DNA from 3 places in the Chryseobacillus diguaensis genome. Region 2 is predicted to be linked to each of the others. Evidence: riboswitches for the same ligand, from Rfam matches in the RefSeq annotation. Region 2 holds a riboswitch; each other region holds the start of a gene.
The links. A riboswitch is a leader RNA that binds a small molecule or an ion and turns the genes downstream of it on or off. The one in region 2 is predicted to bind cyclic di-GMP.
Positions count from the first base shown of each region.

Region 1: linked by a shared signal. The riboswitch ahead of ACOT8F_RS14485 (anti-repressor SinI family protein) and the one ahead of ACOT8F_RS15320 (hypothetical protein) in region 2 are both predicted to bind cyclic di-GMP.
Region 3: linked by a shared signal. The riboswitch ahead of ACOT8F_RS08445 (hypothetical protein) and the one ahead of ACOT8F_RS15320 (hypothetical protein) in region 2 are both predicted to bind cyclic di-GMP.

Region 1 is NZ_JBMKNV010000009.1:65,119-74,899, reverse strand. Features, by position in the region: gene ACOT8F_RS14535 (hypothetical protein) at 1-183, shown strand, start outside; gene comGF (competence type IV pilus minor pilin ComGF) at 125-622, shown strand; gene comGG (competence type IV pilus minor pilin ComGG) at 612-986, shown strand; gene ACOT8F_RS14520 (shikimate kinase) at 1,015-1,518, shown strand; gene ACOT8F_RS14515 (YqzE family protein) at 1,567-1,749, shown strand; gene ACOT8F_RS14510 (sugar phosphate isomerase/epimerase family protein) at 2,854-3,663, shown strand; gene ACOT8F_RS14505 (levoglucosan dehydrogenase) at 3,737-4,906, shown strand; gene ACOT8F_RS14500 (MFS transporter) at 5,085-6,383, shown strand; gene ACOT8F_RS14495 (DUF5658 family protein) at 6,557-6,856, shown strand; gene ACOT8F_RS14490 (helix-turn-helix domain-containing protein) at 6,890-7,228, opposite strand; gene ACOT8F_RS14485 (anti-repressor SinI family protein) at 7,304-7,459, opposite strand; cyclic di-GMP riboswitch class I at 7,487-7,579, opposite strand; gene ACOT8F_RS14480 (YqhG family protein) at 7,843-8,637, opposite strand; gene ACOT8F_RS14475 (DEAD/DEAH box helicase) at 8,651-9,781, opposite strand, start outside.
Region 2 is NZ_JBMKNV010000010.1:72,401-82,181, reverse strand. Features, by position in the region: gene ACOT8F_RS15350 (hypothetical protein) at 1-10, shown strand, start outside; gene ACOT8F_RS15345 (sensor histidine kinase) at 13-1,818, opposite strand; gene ACOT8F_RS15340 (BMP family ABC transporter substrate-binding protein) at 1,838-2,836, opposite strand; gene modA (molybdate ABC transporter substrate-binding protein) at 3,228-4,001, shown strand; gene modB (molybdate ABC transporter permease subunit) at 4,006-4,665, shown strand; gene ACOT8F_RS15325 (GGDEF domain-containing protein) at 4,824-5,222, opposite strand; gene ACOT8F_RS15320 (hypothetical protein) at 5,404-5,742, opposite strand; cyclic di-GMP riboswitch class I at 5,847-5,931, opposite strand; gene ACOT8F_RS15315 (hypothetical protein) at 6,112-6,306, opposite strand; gene nagE (N-acetylglucosamine-specific PTS transporter subunit IIBC) at 6,441-7,919, opposite strand; gene ACOT8F_RS15305 (DUF2238 domain-containing protein) at 8,580-9,188, shown strand; partial or broken gene ACOT8F_RS15300 (DUF1259 domain-containing protein) at 9,185-9,337, opposite strand; gene ACOT8F_RS15295 (hypothetical protein) at 9,500-9,781, opposite strand, start outside.
Region 3 is NZ_JBMKNV010000004.1:222,124-231,904, reverse strand. Features, by position in the region: gene ACOT8F_RS08460 (TM2 domain-containing protein) at 22-234, opposite strand; gene ACOT8F_RS08455 (S8 family peptidase) at 381-1,427, opposite strand; gene ACOT8F_RS08450 (protease inhibitor I9 family protein) at 1,411-1,725, opposite strand; cyclic di-GMP riboswitch class I at 1,894-1,976, shown strand; gene ACOT8F_RS08445 (hypothetical protein) at 2,234-2,644, shown strand; gene ACOT8F_RS08440 (nuclease-related domain-containing protein) at 2,684-3,400, opposite strand; gene ACOT8F_RS08435 (hypothetical protein) at 3,413-3,643, opposite strand; gene ACOT8F_RS08430 (ligand-binding sensor domain-containing protein) at 4,255-6,822, shown strand; gene kynU (kynureninase) at 6,961-8,232, shown strand; gene ACOT8F_RS08420 (amino acid permease) at 8,289-9,608, shown strand; gene kynA (tryptophan 2,3-dioxygenase) at 9,612-9,781, shown strand, end outside.

The DNA of each region.
Region 1 (9,781 bases), on a different contig from region 2:
AAACTTTTAAGCGGATACCTAAATGAATCTATGTATGAAAATCGATCGATCCCAATTGGCAGCCGCAGTATTAAAGGAGAAAAATATACTATTATATTGGAGGAGGTTCCAGATCAGGAAGCTTGTGTTCAATGGGAGGAAAAACCTTACAGGGCCAGAAAATCATGCTTGCCTCTTCCTTGAAGAAAGAGGATATACCCTTTTGAATATGCTTTTTTCATTAGCAATATTTTTAATCATTATTTCTTCTATGCTGACTCTCTTATCTTTCCTAAAAAACACTTCAGAACAGCCGAACGACCTTCGTCCATTTGAATGGGAGCTTTTTTCCGAACAAGTCTCTTATGAAATCAAACAATCCAGTCAATTTCAAGTGACTTCAGAAGGATTGATGTACACTAATCCTCAGAATCAGAGGGTTACCGTTAGCCGGTACAATGACTTGATAAGGAGACAAATTGGAGGAAAAGGACATGAAGTTTTACTGCAGCAGGTGAAATCCTTTAATGCTGTTGTTGAAGAGAGCGGGGTTACTCTTTCCATTGTAAGTGCTGCAGGAAAGCAATATGAATTAAAAACATACCTCTACCAGGAATTTAAGGGAGAAAATCATGAAAAATAATAGAGGATCGATTTTTCCTTTCACTGTCATGATCATTTTGCTCTTTTTTCTAGTTATCCTGCATGTAACAACTGTAGTTATTTTAGAGAAATCCTTTTATTCAGATACAAAACAATATTACATTCTGGACAGTCTCATTCAGAGAGCTGTTAATCAATCAATGAAAAAGCTGAAATCAGTGCCTGAAGAAACAAGCTATCAGGAGACAATGAAAGAGGGGGAAGTTGCCTACAAGATCATCAATGATAAAGAAGGTTTCTTTAAAGTGGAAATCAGCTGTGAAACTCATGAAAAAAAGAAAAAACAGTCTTCATACTTGTTTGATGCAAAGAAAGGTCTTATCACATCATGGACTGAATGGTAAACTAAACAGATATATGTTTGATGATGGAGTGATCAGCTTGAAGACCATATTTATTACAGGTTTTATGGGAGCAGGAAAAACAACAATCGGTAAAGAACTTGGTAAAAAGCTTGGAGTAACCGTTGTGGATACAGACCACTTAATTGAAGGAAAATCCGGTATGCCTGTGAAAGAGATTTTTAGAACTTATGGAGAAAAGCATTTTAGGGAGCTGGAAACCAATATCCTGAAAGAAATCCCTCTTGTTAATACAATTGTCACCACTGGGGGAGGCCTGATCCTTTCCGAAGAAAATCGGAATTATATGCTTGAAAAGGGAGACCTTATTTTTCTCTACTGCGACATTGATGAGCTTTACGCAAGACTTCAGAATGATACCGATCGGCCATTGATTCAAGAAAAAACAAAAGGGGAAATTAACGAGCTTTATCAATCCAGAATTCCATTTTACGAGCAATGTTCTCTAAAAATTAATACAACCCGTAAGACCTTGCATGAAACTGCAGAAGAGATCGCAGCCTGGTTAAAATAGGAATGAAGCGGACATACTGATGATAAAACCCCAAAGGGTGTGAATCATTTGTCTACTAATGACTATGTTAAATACTTAACTCAGCAGGTCGTAAAATATATGGATACCCCGAAAGAAGAACGGAAGCAGCAAAAAAGAAAAAGAAAAGATGAAAAATCCCCGCTCATGAGCAAATGGTTTGGTGTCTTGCCGTTTGGATTCATTTTGTTATTTAAAAATCGAAGGAAGTAAGTTTGAAACCTCTGGAAGCCTCCAGGGGTTTTTTATTTATGGCTGTTGCCTTATTTTAAATAAAAAGGGTGAATGATGGCGATAAAGCGAGAAAAAGAGCCATTCAGTAAAAGAATTGGCAAATTACTTTTATCCCTTTTCTGTGAAGCCTTTGCTAAAAGCAGCAGCAGGTGCTGCTTGCATGCTGTACTCCTATGTGCTGGTGCTGCATTTTTATTGGATTTACAAAGCGTTCGTTTAAAGGAGAGATCAATTTGTATAAAAAGCTTTGTGTCAGATGTGCACAGTCTTCTTATAGCAGCAGCCCTGAGGGAGAATGGATTTGTCCTGTTTGCAGAAATGACTTGGCAAAGGTCAAACCCGTCTTAGCCAACTGCAGAACAAATTATTCTGTACTGCTGAAAGGATATAAGACAGCAAAAAAATTACACTTATAATCGTGGAAGAAGGGGAGGAAATAGGGCCTCTTCTTATTTGATAAAACTTGCATACAATATACGAAGTGAAACCAGATTATTTCTCCATCCGTGTAATAAAAAGTATGAGGATCAGACCATCGTTAGTTGTTTTGTTGTGGAAACAATAAAACTTAAAACTTCAACCATTACATGCCGAATAGAATCATAACTAAAAAAATGATAGTCCACAAAATCAACATATTTCTTAAATAATTTCCTTTTTTCTCTCTAATCCAGCAATATTCGCCATTTATCCTTGTTCTCATATTGCTTAAAAAGGGTGCAGGATTAAGTGATAAAAAGGAGAATCGGTTCCTATTTCAGCAATATTTGATTCACACGAAAGAAAAATTTAAAAAATTATTTAAAAGAGTTGAAATTTAAAATGTAATCGATTACACTGTAATTGTAGGTTAAAGATATAGAAAATTTGTTCTATTAACAATTTTTTTGTTTTGAATTGAAATCGATTACATTACTATATTTTTAATAGAATTCACCGAAAGAAAAAGCAACTATTAATGTAATCGATTACAAAGACAGTTCGGTGTTTCCAGGAAAAAAGAATGTCAATTTTTCTGCGAGGAAATACTGCACAAGGCATTATGTACTTACCAACATGATTTGGAAACGGGGGAGAAAAAACATGAAATTTGGATATCAAACCAATACATGGGGCGGGGTCGTAGGGCATCCGGCAGGAGTAACTTCAGTTAAAGACCTTTATTATCTGGCCAACGGCTCAACAGAAGAGGCGATAAAAGAGATCTCGGAAGCGGGATATAATGGATTTGAATTATTTGATGGTAATTTAATGCAATTTAAGGATAGAAAAGAAGATTTTAAGAACTTGCTTAAGCAATATTCAATAGAGTTTATTGGTGTTTATACCGGCGGCAATTTTATTTACCCCGACATCTTAGAAGAGGAATTACAAAAAATTGAGGATGTTTCAGCTCTTGCTTCAGAACTGGGTGCACGGCATTTAGTCATTGGCGGCGGGGCAGTCCGTAGTAATGGCATTCTAGAAAGCGATTACAGTGACTTGGCTAAGGCTCTTGATAAAGTGGCCGCTATCGCAGAAAAGTATCAGCTTATACCAAGCTACCATCCGCACTTGGGAACAAACGTTGAAGCTCCTGATCAGCTGGACAAGCTCATGGCCCTGACAAATATTAATCTTTGTCCGGATACAGCTCATATTGAAGCAGGGGGCGGTGATCCGGTAGTAGTGATCAGGAAGTTTGCGGATCGAATCAAATATGTTCACTTTAAAGATTATGCGAATGGAGAATTTTTGCCCTTAGGCGAAGGGCACCAAAAGTTCGATGAAATGGTGAAGCTGTTAAACGGCATTCATTATGATGATTGGATTACGGTGGAATTGGATAGCTATGCCGATCCCAAAAAAGGTGCAGAAATAAGCCGTAAGTTTTTATCAAATTTTGAGAAATAATGCATGATGACTTTTTTGAAAGCCTTTTAAAAGCAGTTAGGAAAAATACTTATTTAATAGGAGGAAAACATAAATGAAAAAATTAAACGTAGGTATGATCGGCGGAGGATTCATGGGAAAGGCCCATTCACTTGCATATTCAGCAATGCCAATGTTCTTTTGGCCGGCTCCGGCTATCCCGCACCGCCACACAGTAGTGGATGTCAAAGAAGAGTTGGCCAAAGATGCAGCCTTAAGATTAGGGTTTGAACACTATTCTACCGATTGGAGAGCGGTAGTAAACGATCCGGAAATCGATGTTATTGATATTGTGACACCAAACAATACACATGCTGAAATTGCAATTGCTGCGGCAAAAGCAGGCAAGCATATTATCTCCGAAAAGCCTTTGGCGCTAGGTGCTGAAGAGGCCAAGACTATGTTAGAGGCTGTTCAAGCTGCCGGGGTAACCCATGCGGTTGCTTTCAATTACAGAAGAACTCCGGCTGTTGCCCTTGCCAAGAAGTATATTGAAGAAGGAAGAATCGGTAAAATCCTAAGTTTTCGCGGAACGTATCTGCAAGACTGGTCCGCTGACCCAAACTCTCCTTTATCATGGCGTTTCCAAAAGAAAATCGCCGGTTCAGGTGCTTTAGGTGATATAGGAACACATGTTGTTGACTATGCACGTTATCTGGTTGGCGAAATTACAGATGTTAATGCCATTACAAAAACCTGGATTCCAGAACGCCCAATCCAAACTGGCGGGATTGACAAGCTTGGTACAGTGAAAAGCAGTGACGCGAATATTCCGAAAGAAACAGTCGATGTAGATGATGAGTTCATTACAATGGTGAAATTTGACAATGGTGCAATTGGAACCATTGAAGCAACCCGTAATGCATGGGGGCGCAATAACTTCCTGACATTTGAAATCCATGGCGAAAAAGGTTCTTTATACTTCAACTATGAACGCCGTGATGAACTGCAAGTTTGCTTCGCTGACGATCCAAGTGATGCGAAGGGCTTCAGAACCGTTTATTCCGGTCCGGCGACTCCGTATGGAGAAGCTTTATGGCCAATCCCTGCTTTAGGTATTGGTTATGGGGAAACAAAAATTATTGAAACCCATGATTTCTTTAAAGCGATTTCAGAAGGTACACAATTTTCACCAAACTTCCAGGACGGATACCGTATCGAGCTTATTGCTGATGCGATTCTTGAATCAGCGGAAAAAGAAGCTTGGATCAACATTCCAAAGTAATAGGGAAAAGGGTAAAGGCTGCTGCCCCTAAGCAGCGGCCTTTATAAAAGAACTTTCGCCGATTTGGAACAAGCTATGCGGCGTTACAAAGTCAACATCCGCTGTTCCAGATTATTGATATTAGAATAAGAAACCCTGCAGGTGCCATGAGTAAAAATATGATTTCGAGGTGATAAAAATGAATGCGATTCCAAAACAGGAACCTAAGGGAGGCCTTCCGGCTAAAATGGTCTGGGGCTTTGTCGCAATCCTTATCTTTATGGCTGGGGACGGATTAGAACATGCCTGGCTGTCTCCTTATTTAATTGAACAGGGATTGACTGTTCAACAGGCAGCAACTCTTTTTACAGCGTATGGTGCTGTTCTGGCGGTCGCTGCCTATTTTTCAGGAGTGCTTACTGAAATATGGGGACCAAGAAAGGTTATGGTTATCGGGATGATAACCTGGCTGGCCGGCCAAATCCTTTTCATTGAACTGGGTTTAAAACCGCATAATTTTGCTGCGATGCTGCCAACTTATGCACTTCGCGGAATTGGCTATCCTTTCTTTTGTTATTCTTTTTTAGTTTGGGTAACCTATCGAAGCCCTCAACGCATTATGGCTACAGCAGTAGGCCTTTTCTGGGCTGCATGGAGCGGCGGGCTTTACGTCGTTGGAAGTTACTTCCCGGCTTTCATGACTGACCGAATTGGGTATATGGGACTCTTGTGGAGTGCTGTTATCTGGGTCCTGGTTGGGGGAATTGCTGGACTTTTAATTGTCGGCAATGATAAAGTCATTGAGAACACGGGCGACGCAAAGGAAAAAATCAAGAGTTTACTTAGCGGATTTACGATCTGCATTGAAAAACCAAAAGTGGCAATAGGCGGACTGGTTCGTATCATCAATTCAGTCGGTGTAGGAGCCCTTCCTATCTTTTTTCCTGTTTATTTGGCTTCCGAGTACAAATATACGACTGCAGAATGGCTTCAAATTTGGGGAACTTTTTGGTTGGCAAACATTGCCTTTAATCTGGTCATCCCATACATCAGTGACAGATGGTTAGGATGGCAGAAAACGATCATGTGGCTTGGCAGCGTTGGCTGTGGTGTCATGATATTGGTATTTTTTTATACACCGCATGTTGTTGGCCATAATTTCTATGTTATGACTCTGGCGGCAATCATCTTTGGAATCGTTCTCTGCGGTTTCGTACCGCTTTCCGCCCTTGTAACTGCTCTAGCACCGGACCAAAAAGGCTCAGCAATGGCGATTGTAAGCTTTGGAGCCGGTATGTCCTACTTCATCGCACCCGCTGTTGTTGGTTTGTTCATCAATAGCATTGGCGCTGAAGGGGTAATTTGGATATTTGCTATGCTATACTTTACCGGTGCTATTTTAATGAGATTTATGAAGCTGCCAGATGAAGTAAAGCAAAAAGAAAGCAAAGATGTTCGTGAACTTGCACCAGCTGAAGCTAAAGTAGTGAACCATTAACACGCATTCTTATTGGAGAGTGCGTTTTTTTGAGGAGATGGGGAAGCAAAATAATACTTATACAATAGGCGGGGTGGGTCCCAGCCTATTGTTTCATTTTACAAGGTTTTCTTTTAGCCAAAAGGGGATATTAAGGTAACAACGAGAGGTTAGTCTGAAGGAGGTGCTGCCATATGAAAAAGGCTTTTCTTTACCTTGCATTGGTGAACATTCTAGATATGTGTGCAACATTGAGCGGGCTAAGGCTTGGCTTTATTCAAGAACTTAATCCGATTATGAATACACTATATGAAGTGAACCCGTTTCTTTTTGTGGCAGTTAAGCTTTTGATTTCATTTATTTTGGTTGGTCTAGTTATCAAAGTTCCTCTTATGATGACTACCTTTTTAAAATGGGTGACATCTGCTGCGTGCATTTTATATACATTAACGCTTGGACTCCATACATTATGGATTTATGATGCAGTAAGGTAAATGGTAAAAGAAAAAACGGCCTCTAGAAGCCGTCTATTTTTTGGATTGATCAAAACGCCATTTATTAAATTCAAGAAATTCTTTAAACTGGTCCTTGGTTACACCAGACTGCATAGCCTCTCTGACGAGTGTAGCCCATTCTGAATCCAGTTGGCTTGAGTAAGTGCTGTCGTCGTCTTCTTCGTTAAGAAGGGTGTTAACAGAGACGCCAAGCACAGAAGAAATTTTGTCCAGGAACTGGACAGAGGGATTAGATTGGAGATTTCGTTCAATAGAGCTTAAATATGACTTTGCGACTCCTGCTCGGTCTGCTAGTTCGGATAATGAAAGATTTTTTTCTTTTCGATATTTGCGAATGCGCTGGCCTATCATATAATCACCTTCCCGTAGATATTATAGCATATAGAGAAGGGGATTTTTCTATAAAAAGAACGAAAATCGACAAAATTATTTCGACAACTCGGGTAGTTTCACACTGTTTTTTGAAAAAGAACTGAGATAATTTCGAATTTCTTCAGAAGTAATTCCCATATCCAAAGCGGATAAGATTAATTCTTTCCACTCCTGGTCCAAAGGTTCTGCATCCCACATATTTTCAGCCATCCCCATTTACCCTCCCAAAATACATAGTCAGGCAGTCCGGCTATCCTGATTGCATCCATATGCAATGGTAGACCCGTGACTTTGCGTCCTTGCTTTTCAGCAAGTTTGCCTTTATCTGAAAGATTAATACCATAAAAATCCATTTTAATACAACTTTTGTCATTTATGTATGTATCAACCTTTGTACTATTAGTATAAATTTGCATTTATAGAAAGTATGCTGAATTGTGTCGACAAAATAAAATTTTACAAAATTAATCAATTTGTCACTATAAAACCTGCTAACGGCTTATGGAACATCACTTTTTTCTAATAAATTTTTGGATAATTAGTCGAAAACGGGAGTTTAAGCCTTATTTGAAAAATCTATCTATCATCCTATTTTAGTGTGCGAATTCAGGACTTAGGTAAAATATCCCGCCATTTTTTATTGAGATTGTAATTTTTGGTTCATATAGATCACGCAAGGCTTCTTTTTCGAGATGATAAGCATCAGGTTTTTCGTCGAGATTCTCGTAAAAGTGATTTAAAAGCATAAGATCTGCATTCCATCTTTGCCTTGCATCATCTGCCCAGCCATGATCTTCTTTTTCGACTTTTTCCTGTATAAAATTGTATATCCGGTTCAGACCGCTTTGCGGACGAATAATCGGGGACATGGTAAAGCAGAGATCAGGAATTTTTGGCGTCAGTTCGAGTCTTTCCAGTTTATCTTGAAATTGCTCTGACATGGCTCCGCTGATTAAGTGAAGTCCGATTGAATATAAAACATCCTTTTTCATATCACATTGGTAGGATACTTGGACATTGACTCCAAGCCATGGGTGCAGAGGAGTGTTTCCGCTGGACGGTTTCGTTTGTTCATATAATCGAATAAATCCGCCCAGCTTTTGATTTGCCTGGAAAATTTGGTGCAGGCGCGGGGAGCCAAAATGAATAAACTCACCCTTAATGCTGCTGTCGGTTTTTTCCTTGTCAGTGATAAGGGTAAGCGGCATTGGGTTCGGTATGCCTCCGGTTTTTTCAAGATAGTGCCAATAAAAAGGCCTGTTCATTAATTCCTTATCCATTTCAATGGTTAATTGTACATTCATGAACCCTGCAGCATTTTCCAGTATTTCACATGAGTTGGCGATAAAAAAACGTTGAAGCAAGCTATGAATTTCCTGCTGTTTCATTCTCTAATCTCTCCTATTCTCTTTGTCCTGCTGCTTTTTTTGTTTGTAATTCTTCTTCTCCAAAAGAGAGGATGGAGGTCAAATTATCCATTTTTATTTTCATTTCTCCTTCTGAGGAAGAATGGAAAAAGATGTCCTGAATGTGATCTTCAAAATTGCCAATTTCGAGCTTAGTTAAAATTTCATCCAGCTCTCCAACTACTTTTTCGAAAAGATTAATTTTTTCATATAGAAGCTTTAGAATATGTTCTTCAACCGTATTTTTTGTGGACATATTATAGATGTGAACATCCCGCTCCTGCCCGAGCCTGTGTATTCTTCCGATTCTTTGTTCAAGCTTCATGGGATTCCACGGCAAATCATAATTGATGATATGATTGCAGAACTGAAGGTTTATGCCTTCTCCGCCTGCTTCTGTCGCAATAAGAACCTGCATGTTTCCTTTAAAAAGCTCTTTCATCCAATCCTTTTTCCCGCGCTTAAAGCCTCCTCTAAAAGGAACAGAGGAGATACCATGCTGCTTTAGAAAACACTGCAGATAAAATTGGGTAGCTCTGTATTCTGTAAAGATAATGACTTTATCATCAATTTTTTGAATGAGCTCAAGCACCTTCTCTGCCTTCGAGTTTTGAGTGACATTATCAATTTCCTTCATTAAATGCTGAATCACATGTTCAGGAAAAACCTTGCCTTCCTCCTCTGGTCTTTCCAGCATCTTTTTTAATGTCATATAGACTGCTTCCCTGCTGCTGCAGGCTTCCCGCTGAAGCGTCATTAATGAAAACATTGGCACTCCAAGCGGAGAAAGACTTTTAACATTAGAGATGGCATCATAAAGATTTTGTTCTGTTTCTGAAAACGTAATGGAGATGGTTTCCACGATTCTTTTTGGCCAGTCGATTCCAGTGTCGCCTCTGCGGTTTCGGATCATCACTTTATTGATCAATTCCCGCAGGTGATCATGGTATTCGACCTCTCTATTCTTGGCTGAATAAACTTCTGTGAAATAAGCTTCGTTTCCTAAATGACCAGGTTTTAAAAGAGAAACCAAATTAAATATTTCTTCAATTCTGTTTTGGATCGGAGTAGCTGTTAAAAGAAGACAATATTTCTTTTTCAGCTTTAAAACAAATTCATAGTTTTT
Region 2 (9,781 bases):
AATAAGGTAAAATCAAGTCTCCCCAAACTTCCTCTCTTTCGGCAAAGGCAGAGAGATTAAAAAGGTTGTCCCGCTTGATGAAGTTGAAAGCAGTTTGATGCTGCCATTATGATTTACAATAATTCTCTGGACAATTGTCAGCCCGAGCCCTGTACCGTTTTCTTTCGAGGTAGCAAAGGGTTCGAACATGGACTTTTGAATGGCTAAAGATATGCCAGGTCCATTATCTCTTACATAGATTTGATAGCTGCTGTCTTCTATTTCTGAATAAAAGGAAATCTTCCCTTTTTCATGAATAGACTCAATACTGTTACGGATCAGGTTATGAAACACTTGCTTAATCTGCTTCGCATCTACTAATAACGGGATTCGTTCTAGTTCAACGATAAACCGCATTTCTTCTGTGTTATGACTCCTGATAATCAGTGGCAATATTTCCTGGATAATATCCTCGAGATAATGTTCCTTTAGTATTGGAGCTCCCGGTTTTGCCTGTAAAAGCATATCTTCAATAATGACATTGATCCTCTCGATTTCCTTCATCAGCAGAGGCATATGGTATTTTTCATTTTCTTCCGATGTAAATGATGCGCTCATAAGAGACATAAATCCATGAATAACGGCTAAAGGATTTCTTATTTCATGTGCTGCTCCTGCAGCTATTTCTCCAACAAGAGCAAGCTTTTCTGACTGATGCATCCTTTTTTCCATTTCTTCTGTTTCGGTGATATCAATAAAATAAAAGATTCTCCCGATAACATTCAGCTTATCATCAACGAGCTGTGACTGTGAAACTAGAAGCACCATGTTTCTTGCAGCTGACTGGAACGGTACTTTTTTATTCTGGCAGATTTCACTTGAAAAAAGCAGCTCCCAAAAGGGGTTATTCACCTGCTTTTTCTTTATCATATCGCTAAGATTCTGAGCATTGGTATGTAACAGCTTTTCTGCAGATGTGTTCAAGATGTAGTCTTCTGTTTCGTTATGATAAATAATAATGCCTACAGGCAGGGAATTAAGAATTTGTTCCCTGTAATTTTTATCGGCAATGATCCTTTGAAACGATTCATTCAGTCTCAAAGACATTTTATTAATCGAATTCGTCAAATGCTTCAATTCAAGCTGCTGGATTTCCGGTATGGTGAGGCCATATTGGCCGCCAGCAATCTTGTTTACTTTTTTCACCATTTTTTCAATTGGCTGTGTGAGATTGGCACTGATCCGGTAGGAAGCATATATGGAGAAAATAAGTGCTGCAAACGTTAACAGGAGAAGAAGCCATAAAGACTTTCTGATAATGGGCGGAATTTTGTCTGCTTCATTTTGCAGCGAAGTAAACGTATTGCTTCTTTCCAAAGAAATATCCTTCTGAACGTTTTTTAGCTGAGGAAGGTATTCATCCTGTATAAATCTTCTGGCAGCCTCTTCATCACCATATTTAATGAGTCCTCGAACATTGTTTTTGATTTGAAAGTCCAGTAAATTCATCTTGGAATTTAGTCTGCCAAGAGAATCCGGAAGCTGCGGCATTCCGCTTTCATCAATTTCACTAACCAAGTAATCTTTCATAAATTGCATACTGTCACCGGAAGAAATGTAGGTCTCTGCCAAGTAATTTTTCATATTTAATTCTTCCGTCCAATGCGAAAACCATATGACTTCGGGAATTTTGCGATTTTTCATCTGGCTGCTTACATCACTGACCTGCGCAATGGAATGAACAAGAATGAGGGAAAAGATGCTCAGTAAAAAGGTATTCAGCAGGAGAACTGAAAGAATCTTGCTGCGAAACGATATGGTGCGAACGGCTTTAAACATGCTGCATCACCCGCTAACTTCAAAAAGATAATTTACCTTGTTTGTATTTCTTCAGTTCCTTATTAATATAACGTTTCTCAGCTTCGCTGAACATAGGGCCAAATGGCGCCAACCCATATACCCCGTCTTTTTCTTTCAAAATGACCTCCCCTGAGGGAATCCCCTTTTGACTATAGAAATCTTTCATGATGGCCACATATATTTGAGGGATATTGTTAACCACACTTGTCAAAACTGTCTGTTTTCCCATGTAAGATTGGTCATCAAGATATCCAACCACATAAATTCCATGGTGCTTTGCGTATTCGATTACCTCTCTGTTGTATCCATTCCCTTTGGAATAAACCACATCAACACCCTGGTTTTTCAGTTCTTTTAGAAGGGAAACAGCTTTTTTGCCATCATCTCTGCTATTGACTACTTTATAATAAAACTGGATATTCGGTTTATAATGATTAAGCCCTTTTTCAAACTCCGGGTTTTTCGCACGGCTGTCGGAAGAGTCAATTAATCCAACTTTATTGCTTTTGGTTTTCAAGCTGGAAGCAAGAGCAGCAAAATACTCAACGTCACCCTGGTCATAAATATAAACGGTTTGATTTGGATATTGTGCCGTTCCATGCACTGTTATAAAGCGCACCTTTGGATAGGCTGGAGCAAGCTTTGTAAAAACTCCCGAAAATTCACCTCCATGGCCTATAAGAATGTTATATCCCTTCTCAATATCCCTTTTCACCGTATTTTGCATTTTTTCTTCTGTATCCAGTTTGCTGTCAAGGTGAGCTTTTATCGAAAATTGCTCTTCTATGTTAATCTTTCCTTTATAAGCCAGGCTTCCCCAGCTTTGATCAGCCACTTCATCCGAGGTTAAAATAGCCACTTTGTTCCTTATTTCCTTAGGGCTATTTTTCAAATTATTCATGATGTTTTGTGTCAGAAAAATAATGGTGATCAGCAATGCAGCTACTATTATAAATGTAGTGATTAAAATGATTCGCAGCTGTCTCGATTGTTGCATACTAAATTCTCCTTTATCATATCATTTCTATTTATATTATACATGACAAAAGAACTATATAAATAATATCGAAAATATGCTTATATACCCAAAACATAATTATATTTCCCTGATTCTTTTGTACCGAAACCTATACTTTTTTTAAATTGACTACAATGGCAAAAAAACAGCGTTTGCTTGAGCAAACAAGGCTTTACCCACCCATTTTCGTTATTATATCAGAAATACTTGTATCGCTTGTCAACATTTTCCGTGATTTTTCCCAAAAGGGATTATGAAGAAGGTTTTCTGCCAGTACACTATGCTTTCAGCTGCAGCTTGACCAATCGGAAGGAACTTTCGGTATAATGAAATCGAAAACAATTAATCTGTATAGGAAAGGATCATTAAAATGAAGAAGCTATTTTTAGCATTAATTCCGATCGCTCTTCTTGCACTCGCAGGCTGCAATAATGGACAGGCAAGCAACCCGCACCAAAAGATTGAGCTGACCATATCAGCAGCAGCCAGTCTGCAGGATGCTCTAAAAGAGATGAAACAGGAGTTTGAAAAAGAACATCCTGATATTAATCTTCTTTACAACTTTGGAGCCTCGGGTACTCTTCAGCAGCAAATATCCCAGGGGGCTCCTGCAGACTTATTTTTGTCCGCCGCGGAAGATAAAATGGACAGGCTCGTCCAAGAAGGATACATAGAAAATAAAAACAGAAAGGACATAGCCGGGAATGAGGTGGTGCTCGTCGTTCCTAAAAATGAAACAGCCATCCGTTCATTTGAAGACTTGAAAAAGGCAAAGAACCTCTCTATTGGAACTCCAAATTCTGTACCGGCAGGCAAATACGGAAAAGAAACATTGGAGCACATGAACCTTTGGAACGAATTGCAGCAGAAAGTAGTATACGCAAAAGATGTTCGCCAGGTTCTCGCCTATGTGGAATCTGGAAGTGTTGATGCAGGACTTGTTTATAAAACAGATGCCCTTACCTCAAAGAAAGTAACGATTGTTGAAGAGGCAGCACCTGCTTCTCACTCACCCATTGTCTATCCGGCTGGAATGGTCAAAAACAGCAAACATCCTAAGGAAGCACTGTTATTCTATGAGTTTCTTCAAAAAGATTCAGCTCAAAAAGTGCTGAAAAAGTATGGTTTTAATGAAGTGAGGTAATGTTATGGATGCCTTTTGGCCGCCTGTCATTTTATCCCTGCAAATTGCTGTGGCAGCAGGGCTGGTAGTATTTGCTGCGGGTCTTATTTTTGGAAGATGGATGGCGGGCAAAAAATTCAAAGGGAAAATTCTGCTTGAAACGTTTTTTCTCCTGCCGCTCGTACTTCCGCCGACCGTTGTCGGTTTCCTGTTAATAGTTCTTTTAGGGCGCAATAGCGCTGCAGGGAAAGTCATTGAATGGGTATTCGGGCAGCCAGTCGTGTTTACTTGGTGGGCCGCAGTACTTGCCTCCGCTGCAGTGGCTTTTCCACTGATGTACCAATCGGCAAAAGCGGGATTTGAGTCGATTGACAGTGATATTGAGGATGCTGCCCTTGTAGACGGAGCAGGCAAATTTCATTTACTTGTCTTTATTTCCATACCGCTTGCTCTTAAACCACTCCTTGCGGGGGCTATTCTCAGCTTTGCCAGAGCACTAGGAGAATTTGGGGCAACTATCATGTTTGCCGGCAATATTCCCGGTAAGACACAAACAGCTTCAACGGCGATTTATTTAGCTTTTGATGAAGGGAACATGAACCTCGCCTGGATGTGGACAGGGTGTCTTGTTGGCATATCGTTTTTTATGCTTGCCATTCTTCAATTGCTGATGAGGAAAGGGTAAAAAAGGCCCAAGCGCCTTGAACAGCCCCGTCATGCACTTCAGATCGGGCTAGGCGCTGGAGCTGGATTCAGTGCGCAAACTGAGTTAAGAATTGAAATAAATTCAGGTAACAAAAAAAGATTGAAGAATCTTGAAACTGTCTCAGGATTCTTTCAATCCTATTTTTTGCTATTTTTGTGCGTATACATCTTTTTATCTGCTTCTCTGAACAAGCTGTCCATACAACCGATCGAACGCAGACTTGCAGCACTTCCTACTGATAAGCATAGGTTCGTCCCATTTTCTTGGTTACTCGCTTCCAAACGTTCAAAAATGTTTCGAATTAAGCCCTCAGTATCTTTCTCCGTAAAAGCTTCTCCGATCAAAACGAACTCATCGCCGCCAATTCTTGAAATGGTCAACCGATCACTGGCAAAGCTATTTAAGATCGCTGCTGTCTGCTTAATCAGTGCATCACCTTTTGCATGTCCCAATGTGTCATTCCATTTTTTTAACTCATCCAAATCCAGCACAATGATTGAAACTGGAAGGTCTATTTGCTTGTCGTACTTTTCCATCTGCTCCCCTGTTATAAGCCCCTGTAAGACCATCACGGTAAATACGCTGCATGAGGTTTTTTTCTAATTCTTTTCGGTTATTAATATTTCGGATAATTCCGTGCAAAGCTTTTAATTGACCATTTTCATATACAGGACTAGTGTATTCCTCAAACCATTTATAATTACCTTCATTATCTCTCTATCGCTGAATAATGGGTTTATTAAAATCCATTTTCCCTGATATTTTATTTTGCAAAATACCATAATCGTGAGGATGAATAAGACCAAAGGCTGAATGCGCGTTGTGATAGGCTTCCTTCACCGTCCCTTCTCCCAAAACCAGGTCAAGGGAAGGGCTGATGTATTTATATTTCAGTTCAGGCTCCACCTCACAATAATAAATAATATCTCTGGACTTTTCAGCGAGCTGAAAAATCCGTTCAAAGTCTTCAAATCTCCTCTTTTGCCTTTTATAAATCATGCGATTGACGATCATAGTGACAAGAATCCCTAACAGTATCCCGATGATTAACTTCATCTCTTATCCTCGCAGTTTTTTAAGGTTCACAATTCCAGCGAAGTGGCTTTCACTCAAATAAAAAGAGCCAATCTTCACCGATTAGCCTGTCTAAATGTGCTTATACCGGTAGCTGGCTGGCATGATCCTTCGACTTTAGCCCCTTTAGCTTTGCGTCTCCGTTTTTCAACGGATTTGCCTTTTTCAATTGTCATTTTTTTCAATTATATAACAGACTCCCTTATAGATCAATAGGCCTATTTTTAAAATATTTAATAGTTCTTTTTAACCTAAATACCCGCAACTTTAAAATGATAAACACAGAATGATCTCATATGATTAGCCAAATGAGAATAGTTCTTCGCCTTTAGAAGAACCGGCCTCTTCAGATCAGTCCTTTTCTTTACCCTTGATTCTTTTGCAGTTAAGTTCTGTCACAATGTATTTGGCGAGTAACGGACGGTAATAGGTTTCAATAGCTTTCGTGCCCCGTTTTGTTCCTAGCTGTTCGTTCAGTCTGAAATGAGTAAGAACTTCATCACAGTAATGGATTTGAATGCCTTTCGTTAAAAAGCAGTGCTGCATTTCATAATCCAGGTAAAAATGAAATGGGTCCCCGCCATCACTAATAGACCAAATAAAAGCAGGAAACCAAAACGGTTTCCTGCTCTGAATGGAGCTATATGGATAACAAAGCAATAAAGTTTAAGAAAGAGCCTTTAAGATTGATTCCGTATGCTGATGATTTCATCTGCCACAAATTGAACAGAAGTTCCAACGATTACTTGAATGCTCTGCGGCCCAACGATGTTAATACCCGGGACACCTGTTGATTTAATCTTTTGCTGATCAACGGCATTCATATCCTTCACTTCGATTCTTAAACGGGTCACACAGTTGTCAACAGACGTTACGTTTTCATCTCCGCCCAAACCTTCGTAGATTTTAGCGGCCATGGCCGAAAATTGCTTATTTTTATTAGTAAGGCTGGCAGCTGCTATTTCTTTGCCCGCCATAATTCCCTCGCCTTTTTCAATGGTTTCGTCTTCTCTTCCCGGTGTCATCAAGTTGAATTTTGCAATCATGAACCTGAAAATAGAGTAGTAGATCACTGCAAACACAAGACCTTGGATCAGCAGCATGTAAGGCATGTTTGCTAATGGCAGCTTTGAGCTTAAAACAAAGTCAATCAGTCCTGCGCTAAAACCAAAGCCTGCTGTCCAGTGAAACAAAGCAGCAATGGCAAGAGAAAGACCTGTAAGAACGGCATGAACGAGAAATAGTGCCGGTGCGACAAACATAAAAGCAAACTCAATCGGTTCTGTTACTCCTGTGAAAAAGGCAGCAACTCCTGCTGCAAGCATTAAGGAAGCGACTTCTTTTTTTCGATGCGTTTTAGCTGTATGATACATGGCTAGCGCTGCAGCCGGCAAACCGAACATCATTACTGGGAAGAAGCCAGCCTGATACATTCCTGTAACACCCTTTGTCCCTTTGCCTGACCAGAAATTCCCGATATCATTGATTCCTGCAACATCAAACCAGAATACCGCATTTAAGGCATGGTGAAGTCCAAGCGGGATAAGCAGCCGGTTGAAGAAGCCATACAGGCCAGCTCCGACAAAGCCAAGGCTGCTTATTGATGTTCCGAATGATACAAGAGCTGAATAGACAACTGGCCACACGAAAAGAAACACAAGAGAAACAACAAGCATAGTAGCTGCCGACATGATTGGAGCGAGCCGTTTTCCGCTGAAAAAAGCTAAGGCATCAATCAATTTAACGTGACTGAATCGATTGTACATGACAGAGGCAACCAATCCTGAAATGATACCAATAAACGGGTTTTGAATTTTTATAAAGGCCGGATTTACTTTCGCAGCATCAATTCCCTGCAGCAAAGCAACAGAATTGGCAGAAAGAAGCGTGGTGATAACCAAATAAGCCACAAGACCGCTTATTGCAGATGCCCCGTCTCTTTCCTTCGACATCCCAAGCGCAATCCCTACTGCGAACAAAATAGCTATATTGTCCAATATCGATTTGCCGGCTCCAATCAGGAAAGCGGCAATCGGACTGTCTGCACCCCACCCTGCAGGGTCAATCCAATACCCGATCCCCATAAGAATGGCAGCTGCAGGCAAAACTGCAACTGGCAGCATCAAGGAGCGGCCCATTCTTTGCAAATATTTCATCATTTGTGTATTCCCCCTCACTTTTATATGCAAGCGTATTCATTACTAATTTTATAGTAATATATAAGCTTATTTAATGTGCGGAATGACCTAATTCCAAGAACTTCCTCTATCTATTGGATTGAAATTTATTAGATGTAAAGATTCAAGAATAAAAGAAAAGCGATGAATATTTCCCTGGTTGAATTAGCTTATGAAAAAGCCGCCAAAAATACGTATATTTTTTTTCACCAGCTGCCTTGCTAATTTGGTCCTTGTATGACTCTGGATAACAAAAGAAAAAACAGGGCAGGAATTTTCTATTTTACTGATTGGAAATGCTATTTTTCTATGGACACGGGCCTTTTATTCCCGTAAAACCGCATGAAAAAAAGAGAAGTTTGAACCCGGCTCTTCTTTTATTTAGGGACGTTTTTTTATTTATTCAAATACAGCGAAAGCAGTGTCAGCACAAATATGATTTACCTTTTGAGCCTAAATGAAATTTGCACTTCCATAAAAATGCAACAGAAAAGAGCACAGGGAATGTGCTCTTTTCTGGTTGCGTGCAAAGGATAATGGAAGCGGCATTTATGGAAATTGATCAACATAGAAATAGGAAAGAATCCCATTAAGACTGACCTAAGGGGGGTTATTTATTTCTTGAAGCAAAGAGGTGAGAAGATGTCCAGGAAACCTATGATTCTTCCAAACGCCTTATTTCTTGTTTTTATGGCAGGAACATTTGTTTTTTTCTATTTAAAGGGGGATGCTTCAAAATCAAGTTACGCACTGACCAGCTTTTTTTGCGGCTTTGTTCCTCACCTTTTGACTTATTTTGCGAAGCTTCAGCTAAAAACCCCTTTAGTTCTTTCCTACTTAGGATTTTTATTTGCCTCTCATTTTCTCGGTTCCATTTTAAAATGGTACAGTCTTTGCTGGTGGGATTTATTTTTGCATTTTTTGAGCGGAGTTCTTCTTGTCTTTGCAGGAACGGCATTTTATTGCTGCCTGGTACCTGAAAAAATAAGAAAAGCTGTTCCTGCCCGGTTTCTCTTTGTGTTTCTTTTTGCATTCCCGGTACTTGGAGGGGTTATTTGGGAAATATATGAGTTTAGCATGGACACCTTTTTCGGCACAAAATTGCAGTTTGGCGGGAACAGCGATACGATGACGGATTTGATCGCAGATACTATTGGAGGTTTCATAATCGCACTCTTTACATCAGTACAAGCAAAGAAGAAGCAAAAACAAGCGGAGGGGGCAGGGAGCTTAGATGAACATCTATCTTAGCTTACTTGGTAACTCTTCAGAAAAGAAAACGAATAAGCCATCTTCCTCGCAAATTGGAGTGGAGGTTCAACGAATTGAAGGTGAATATACATAATCAGCGGCTTCGTATACAGCCAATGATTATGCAATGCACTGACGATGATCCCTTGGCTCTGCAACATATCGCATAAATTGTATGAGGGGTTTTATCACTTAAGCAGTTTTACATTGAGTTTATTATTGATCTTGTGCACAAAAACCAAGCATTTGGGTGCATAGTCTTTTTGATATTCCTTATTAATTCTTAATTCCTAAAATGATGAGGCTCCTTGTTAATATGGAAGCTCAACCTGATCTTTATTCAAAACCATCAATTCTTCAAGATTTGCGCTACTGCTCGAATAACTGGTACCATTGATTGAATCCAGGATAAGTTTATCTTTACCTGATTTGCTAATTGAAAGCCAGCCAAAAGTAAAGGTTTGATCCGGGAATGGATCATTCCTTTGAAAGACATTCTGTTTACCTGATGCAGCTTTTGTGAACGAATTCATCAACGTTGACCATTCTTTTGGCAGCTTCACTACTCCATAAGTCTTCTTTAAAAGAGACAC
Region 3 (9,781 bases), on a different contig from region 2:
ATTGTCATGGCTCTTTTTAGCTTAAGCTATTGCATGGTTATATTTGCTGTCGAATTTTTCCTTACTGCTAATAAGATAAAAAATCCCTTCAATAAATCCGATAATCTCTGGAATTCCGGTCCAGCAAAATAAAAGATAAAGAATACCTTTGCCGGGTTTGCCCAGATAGAATTTATGGAGTCCTAACCCTCCGGCTATAATTCCAAGCGCTCCTGCTATTAATTTGCTTTTCATATCTCCACCTCAATCTGATTTTTATATAGATAGATTTCCTTTATGAATAGCTGTTAAACATATCGGTTTATTTACAAAGCAAAACCCTCCATGTACGGGTCATGGAGGGTTTCATTTAACGGTACCTGCTTATTCTCTCGTTAATCCTAAAAGTACTTAAGAACATTCAATTTATATTGCATAGCATTTTTGTCATATCCCCGAGGTAACTGATTCACTGCCTGCTGGGCTGCGTTTATGTCTGTTTTAGAAAGAGTATTTTCCGCTATTGATGTTAATTTCTTAGCGAGATCTAGTTTACTTAATGGCTTTTGACTTACAGGTGGGGCCGATAATTCCTGGCTAAACCGGGCAAATCCATATCCATATATGGAATCTCTTCCTGCAGTGCCTAAATCTGTTGTGTAGCTTTGCAGCAGCTGGCGCAGTTCTGCATTCGTTTTTAATGGATAATGCTGTTTCAACACGGCAAGCATACCGGTAATATGCGGTGTTGCCATAGAAGTACCGCTTAAATAAGCATATTGATTGTTTAAGTAAGTACTTGGAATATCAACTCCTGGAGCGGCAAATTCTACCTTGCTTCCTGTCGAGGAAAAGCTACCTCTCGTATATTTCTGGTCAACAGCTGAAACAGCAATAACACTGTCATATAATGCAGGGTAGTCCATTGTATTACCTGTTCCAGCGGCATTTCCTTCATTACCGGCAGCCGCAACAACCAAAATTCCTTTTTTGAAGGCACTGTCAACTGCTTCATGAAGAAGCTTCGAGTCGTCTTTTGTTCCAAAGCTCATATTAATGATGTTCATATGATTTTGAATTGCCCAGTCAATGCCCTTTAAAATGCTTTCAAGTGTTCCATTGCCATCCTGATCCATGGCTTTTACGGCATAAAGCTCGGCGTCAGGTGCGACTCCCACGGTTCCGATGCCATTATGCCTGGCAGCAATAATTCCTGCAACATGTGTTCCGTGCCCGTTATCATCTTTATAGGATGTCGTGTAATCGACAGTTGAAATCCCGCCAGCTACATTAAGATCGGAATGCGGTCCGATTCCCGAATCGATTACTGCTACCTTCGTTCCTTTGCCGGTATATCCTTTATTCCAAATGAGGGGAGCATTGACTGCTTTCGTATCCCACCATGATTCTTCCTTTGACACAGCTTTCGTATTATATGACTTTTTCAAAGCCGCTGTGTGAAACACAATATTTCGTTTCTACAGAAGCGATATCTGGATTATTTTCAAGCTTTTGAATATTGGCAGTATCAGCTGTTACGGATACTGCAGGAAGAGCTTTAAACTGATGCTTGATCTTCTCGCTGCTTTTGATAGCATCCTGCTTTCCCTTCGCATTTTTATAGACTACAAGTACTTCCTTTTTCTGAATGCTTTTTGCACTTGCCTGATTTTGATGGGGGATGCCTCCCAAAACGAGACCAATTGAAAGAATCGAGCTTACCAAGAGCATATTTTTCTTTCTCATGCATCCTCTCTCCTTATATAAATAGTAAAATAGTTTTTGAATTCACTAGTAATATCGGCACGTTTTGTTGAAAATTATAGATTGTGACTATTAATTAAATGTAAAAAAATATATAAATGTGTAAAAAGAACCAAAAAAATATATACTCTTTTGGAAATCAATGTATAATTTGAACCAGGGTAAAGGCTGGGAAACCAGCTGACACAAAGCTATAGGGGCTAATGTAATGACTATGCCAGCCAGCTGCCATTACCTATAAAATATTTTCTAGGAGGAATTGGTAATGTTCAAAAAGGTTTTAGCTGCTTCACTTTCAGCAATCGTTGTACTCTCTCCGATGAGTAATGTTCAAGCTAAAGAGGCTAAACACGTCAAAACAGTAAAAGTGGTCAAAATGTAAAACTCTGCGAAAAAAGGACACCCAAAAAAGCTCACTAAATCAGAAATTCAAGAACTGAAAAAGAAGGCCGCTGATCTCAATAAAAAGTTAAGCGGCATAGAGAAAGAATTGAAAACGATTATGAAGGACTCTCGTCATAAGGAATATAAACCGGAACAGCCTGCCCAGCCACCAGCAGATCAAGCAAATACTGGTGATGCAAAGGGAACAGATGACCAAGTGACACCGGTTACTCCTGCTGAGCAGGAAACACCTAGTGCTGATGACCAATCATCTCTTCCAGCTAATCCTCAAGAGTCCTTGTCAGTATCAACTAAGTCAGAAACAGTCAATGCAACAGATACTCAGGTGACTATTGCAAAACTAAAAGAAATAAACAAGCAAATTCAAGCTGTGAAAAAAGAAATACAAGCATTGGAGAAAAAAGCTGCTAAACAGTTGGACTTCAAAGTGCTTTCTAAAAAAGCAGAGTATCTTCAGGAAGTTGTCGTAAAACAAATAAAAAATCTTAATAAATAGAAAGAAGGCCATTCCAATTAATCGGAATGGCTTTCTTATTTATTGCATGTGGTAAACACGATCTCTCGTTGATCCTGAGGCAGGCAGGTTCATTGAGGATAATAATTTGGTGGCAAGCGAGATTGATGGAAGGGTAAGGAATGTTCGGAATTCTCCGTTTGTAATGAAAGGTTTGATGAGGAGGAAATAATCCTTAACTGAGTTGATATAGGCATCTTTTGATTGGGAGATACAGTTAGAACAAAACCAGTGCCCTCGTTGCCTCACCATAGGAAGCTGATAGCAAGAGGGACAGTGGACACCCTTCCTTATCTCAGTTGGATCTATTTTATATAGTTCAAGAAGGTTTCTCGAAAGAGGTGTGTATTCTTTTACCAATCTTTTTGAAATCTTTAGCAATTCTTTTTTAGTGAATAACTCCGATTTGTTTTGTTTTTCTAGATCATCTATTTTGTTTAGCACGTTTGCTGCTTGGCAAACTTTTTTCTTAAGATAGGAGTTTTTTTGATGGTTTTCTATAATCGTTGAGGGATTGCTGATAACAACAAGAGTTTGAATTGGAGGGAGAGGGAATTTGCGGTTTATGAACCAATTGACCAGATGGGATTGCTGCCGTTTAATTTGAAGGAGGGGGTCCGGAAATGCTTCTTCTTTTTCTCCGGTTTTTCGAATCAGCTGATGAAAATCACCGTCAAAATATAATTTCCCCGATATGTTTTTTACTTCAATGATAAAGAAGTTGGATGGAGAAAGAATCAGTGTATCGATTTAAAAGAAATGCGTATCATCTGACAAGCGGAGATCATGCAAAATATAGTATTTATCCTTGTCCAGATATGTGAAATAATAATCAACAGACTGTTCTCCTCGGTAACCGGCCATATTTTTCAGGTAATCTTCTTGAATGAAAGAGCGTTTCGGATGGGATTCAGGCAATCGTCTTAATAATGCCTCCAGTTGTTGAATGTGCAGGGGTATATTTCGAGGTTTAATGATCAAAGAATCACTCCTAATTGAGAATTTTGAAGGAATCTATTTAAAAATGAGGAAAATCTATCCATATAAGGGGAGAATCTATCTAAAAACTGTGAAAATCTATCCAAATATTACAAAAATCTATCCGAAAACCGCAATAATCTATCCAAACGCCAATTCAAAAAATCCCACCTCCTAAGTGTGCCATCCGAATCAATTTTACCACAAATTGGGTCCATAAGAAGTTGTGTCGAATTTTGACGCCTATTGACAAATATTTTTTAAAAAGTTAAAAGTTTTTTAACAAAAAAGGAATAATTTATGTTAATATTAGTTCGAAAGACCCGAGATATTTTGTGATAGATGGTCTATTATGAAGTTAGCAGCTAACACAAAATATTTCAAAAAATGTTTTCCCCTTTCAAATCAAATAGAGAGAACCTTCCATCAATTATGGAAGGTTTTTCTTTTTAAAGGCAAAGCCGTTCCATTTTTACGTTCTTTGGTAAATATTACAGTAGATCTAAAATGTCAGGTTTCGGCAATTTATTTCAACTTTTTTCCTGATACTTATGACATAAATTATATACTTTGGTAGAATATACAATATATAAAGGTTTTGGAGGCTATTTATTTTGAAATTTCTTCGTGTACTTCTTGCAGCTATTGTCCTCGGCTTTGTTCTATCCTATCCTGCCCTTGCTCAAGAGGGACCCTTTGAGAATCTTGGACCCCAGGTTCAATATGTAAATGTTATTAAGGGAAAAGCCGGCGTTAATGCTTATGGACAGCCGATTTATTATGCCTTGCTTCAGGGAGAACCAGCTAAACTTGTCGTCATGGATCTTCAATCACAGCAAATACTCGATATGAAGGAATTAGAAGGGGCAAAAGCTGCCTGGTCTATTGAGATCGCACCTGATCATACTGTTTGGATCGGCTCCACACCTAATGAACATGTCTACCACTATAATCCTGAAAGCAAAGAAATAAAGGATATCGGTAAAGCTACAGAAAACAACGATTCAACGATTTGGGATATGACGTACGACACAAAGAACAATCGTTTATTTGGTGTTACATCTTATGGAGGACGCGTATTTACATATGATGAAAAAACCAATGACTTTAAATCCCTCGGACAGGTTGTGCCTGGTAAACAATATGCAAGAAGTGTGGTCTATGATGAGGAGAAAAATGTTCTTTATGTAGGAGTCGGTTCTCCTGCTTCTCTCATTAAATGGGATTTGAATACAGGTGTTAAAACCGATATTTTACCTGACGAGTATAAAAAATATGCTTCCGTATATGATCTCGATCTTACGGGAGGCAAGCTTTTCGCAAAAATAGAAGGAAAACCAATTCTTCTTGATATTGATACAGAATCAGGCAAATTGGATTATACGCTGAATGCTGATTCAAGGGGCATCTCGAATGTCTGGAACCAGGACTCCGTTTTTTATGGGTATAACAGCAGGCTTTATCAATTTGACTATCGAACTGGCACTTCTAATCAAGTTGAGTCTAATTTTTACGGAGCAAGCGCCGTGTCTATGGATATTGTGAGCATTAACGGTCAGCCTTCCGTTGTAGGGCTGGCGGGCAATGGAGGAAGGTTCTACAATTATAATATTTTGCAGAACCGTTTCACGGGCAGAGATTTAAAATTGCCGTCACAGTCTGTTGAGATTTACCGTGTCGGCAATGGAGTAAACGGCAGCATTTATTCCTCCGGTTTTATCGCAGGAAAGCTTGGCGTTTATGATCCGAAGACCGATTCTTCGGCTATGTTCAGCGGACTTGGACAGGTTGAAGGCTTTGCTAAATTCAATAACTCCATGTATTTTGGAGTTTACCCAAATGGTCTTCTTTATGAATTTGACACAACTAAGGATTGGCAGACAGGAAAGAACCCAAAACAAGTTCTCAATCTGAGTGAGAAAAACCAGGACCGGCCGGTGGCTATCGTTCCTGATGAATCCAAGCAGGTTCTTTATATAGGAACGATGCCGAAACGCGGCGGCTCTGAGGGAATGCTCGCAGTTTATGATCTAAAAACAAAACAATTGATTAAGGAACAATACCTTCCTTTTAACCAGAGTGTTGCATCCATGACAATGGACAACACTGGCAAGCTCTATATCGGGACAGGTGTCTATAATGGAAACGGCACGAAATCAGACAAAACTTCACAGCTTTATATGGTTGATACAAATGATCCAGATTACAGAGTGAAAAATATTGATTTGCCCGGCGGTTATTTCATGATGGTTTCTGCCCTTCAAGTAATGAAGGATGGAAGACTCTGGGGGATTATTGATAATAAACTCCTGATGTATGACCCTAAAACAGATAAAACACTCGTATTCCCGATCCTTCCTGATCAGGTCAAAGGTATGTTTAAAAATGAAAGCCTGCTTGCTGGGAAAGACGGCAATCTCTACGGGACGCTTCAAGGAGTACTGTTTAAAGTAAATCCGGATACTTTCGATATTACACGCTATAACACAAGCGATGTTTTCCATCTTGCAGATGATGAAAATGGGAATCTCTATTACAACAGCGGATCAAACCTCTGGAAGGTGGATCCAACTAAGCTTTCAGACCAATACGTTTTAGAGCCTGGCCAATTTACGATACCGAACATTGCAGCCGGAACTTCTCCCGTGCCGGTAGCAAGGGGAATTGCTAAGCAGCCGCTCATTGTTTATAAGAAAAACAGCAAATCCATGATTCCGGTTAGACAGATTGCTGCGAAAAAATCTTTCCTTGTTTATGGTACTTACAACAATTACTATGATCTTGGAAACGATGAATATATTTATAATGAAAGCCATAAGATTTCCACCTACATTGGAAGGGTATTTACACTCAGCCAGGCCCCAATTTTAAAGCCTGATGGCAGTGTGGACAGAATAATGAAGCCTGGTGAGGAAATCAAGGTATATAATTACGATTCTCAAAGCTATGACGTAGGAAACGGCTATAAGATTATGAAGTCTTCAGATGTAACCTATTATGTCGGCAGCCTTACTTTGAAAAAGGCGAGCATGCTGTATGAATATGGTTCAGCTCTTCCACCATTGAGCCTGAATGCCGGTGAGGAACATATTATTTATAAGACTGCCGGAAGCAAGATGGATATTGTGAACGGTTATTATATTGAATACGATAAAGATAAAGTGGATTATGTGAAAAACTAAAACATCAGAACTGGAGAAGCTTCTCCAGTTCTTTTTTTAGTTTAGGCTGATTTATTCAGAAACTGTCAAATTACAATAGACGCCATACCCCTTTCCTGATACGATTTCCATAAATAGACGACTAAGGAGGGCTTATGGATGGAAAAGGCGAAGGAATATGCGGCATATCTGGATGAAAAAGATCAGCTTTCCAGCTACAGAGACGAGTTTTACACCAAGCCAGGAAGCATTTATATGGATGGCAACTCGCTTGGACTGCTTTCTAAACGGGCTGAAAAGAGTTTGCTCCATTCTTTAGAGGATTGGAAGCGGTACGGAATTGACGGCTGGATGCAGGGAGATCACCCGTGGTTTTATTTATCAGAAAAGCTTGGTGAAATGCTCGCCCCGCTAGTAGGAGCTAAATCAGAAGAAGTGATTGTAACAGGATCTGCTACTGTTAATCTGCATCAGCTGGCTGCTACTTTTTATCAGCCTAAAGGGAAACGTGCGAAGATTTTGGCGGACGAACTGAATTTTCCATCTGACATTTATGCACTGCAGAGCCAGCTGGAGTTAAGGGGTTATGATCCAAAGACTCACCTGCTTCAGGCAAAAAGCCGAAATGGAAGGACTTTAGATGAAGACGACATTATTGATCTCATGACAGATGAAGTAGCACTTGTTGTTCTGCCTTCTGTTTTATATAGAAGCGGTCAGATATTAGATATGAAGCGATTAACAGCTGAAGCCCATGCGAGGGGTATTTTGATCGGGTTTGATTGCTGCCATTCTGTTGGTGCGATTCCGCATTATTTTGATGAATGGGATGCTGACTTTGCCTACTGGTGCAATTATAAGCATCTGAACGGAGGGCCAGGCAGTGTCGGCGGACTCTTCGTCAATTCCAGGCATTTTGGCAAAAAAACGGGCCTTGCGGGGTGGTTTAGCTCTAAAAAAGACAAACAATTTGATATGGAACACACCTTATCACAAGGAGAAGGAACGGGCGCTTATCAGATTGGTACGCCTCATGTCCTCAGTATGGCTCCATTAATCGGCTCGCTTGAAATGTTCAATGAGGCGGGGATTACAGAGATACGCAGGAAATCCCTTTATATCACGCAATACTTAATGGATTTAATTGAAATTGAACTTGTCGGCAACGGCTTTTTCATTGGCAATCCAAGGGAAGACGAGTGCCGCGGAGGGCATATTTGTCTCGAGCATAAAGAAGCTGCAAGAATTTGCAAGGCCTTAAAAGAGAATGGCGTTGTTCCGGATTTCAGGGCGCCGAATATCATCCGCCTCGCGCCAATTGCCCTTTATACAACCTATACAGAGGTTTGGGAAACCGTCCAGATTCTGAAGAGAATTATGGAGGAAGAGCAGTATAAGAAGTTTAAAAATGAGCGGGAAGTGGTTGCTTAATGGAGGAAGGAGGAAAGGTTTTGGAACCTAATAAAGAAACAGGGTTAAAGAGAGTAATGAACACAAGGCAGCTGACAATGATTGCCATGGGCTGCGCAATCGGAACAGGGCTGTTCCTCGGAAGCGGTCTCGCCATTCAAACGGCGGGCCCCAGTGTCTTGATTAGCTATACAATCGGAGCTTTTGTGGTCCTTTTGTTAATGGGCTGCCTTGCTGAGATGTCAGTCGCTCATCCGACGTCAGGCTCATTCGGGACCATTGCTGAAAAATACATCAGTCCGATGGCAGGATTTCTTGTCAGGTATTCCTACTGGATTGCCAATGTTCTCGCTGTAGGTGTTGAGGTCAGCGCAATCGCTGTTTACATGAAATATTGGTTTCCGACCGTACCGGGAATCGTTTGGATTTTGCTTTTTGGTGCCTTGCTCATTTATGTCAATATGAAAAGCGTACATACATTTGCTGCGTTTGAGTATTGGTTTTCCATGATCAAAATAAGTGCCATTGTTCTTTTTATCCTGCTTGGTGCATATGTGCTGATCGGTGCTCGCCCTTCAGGAATCGGACCCGAGCACCTAACAAATGATGATGGCTTTTTCCCCTTTGGATTTAACGGAATGTGGGTTGCGATCTTTATTTCTTTGTTCAGCTTTCTTGGGACAGAACTTATTGCTGTGACAGCGGGTGAGGCGAAGGATCCGGATGTCGCTGTCCCGAAAGCATTAAAAGCAACCGTATTCAGGCTGTCCACTTTTTATGTGGTCACGATCGGAATTATGCTGATGATTGTGCCGTGGAAGGCTGCCGGAACTGATCAGAGCCCATTTGTAAAAGTTATGGAAATCCTCCATATTCCAGGTGCGTCGGCTATTATGAATTTCATTATTTTAACGGCTGCCTTATCGGCAATGAACAGCCAGCTTTATGCCTCAACAAGAATGATCTTTTCACTGGGGCAGGGAGGCTTTGCGCCAAAGGTTTTTGGAAAGGTAAACATAAATGGTGTGCCGGCTAATGCCCTGTGGGTTTCCACAATCGGAATTTTTCTGGCTGGAACCGTGAGTGCGCTAATGCCTGATTCATCATATGCCTTTATGATGGGCATCTCAATGTTTGGCGCAATTTTCACCTGGTTCATGGTGTTTGTTTCGCATCTTTACTTCCGTAAAAGCTGGGAACGATCCGGGGGAAGGAAACTTCCGGTCAGGATGATGGGATACCCGTTTTTGACCATCTTAGGAGCTGTCCTGTTACTTTGCTTAACACTTTCTACATGGTTTACTGATTTTAAAATTGTTCTTCAGTTTGGCATTCCGTGGCTGATCTTTTTAACAGCAGCGTATTTGATTAGGAAATGGATGACGAAAGGGGTATAGGCGATGACAGGAAAAGATACCGGAGATGGAAGAATGGAAAAGGAGATTCAAACCGATTTTCAAAGGGATATGTCCTATGCAGATTATTTGCAGCTTGATAAAATTCTTTCCAGCCAGACGCGGTTATCCGACCACCACGATGAAATGCTCTTCATTGTCATCCATCAGGCAAG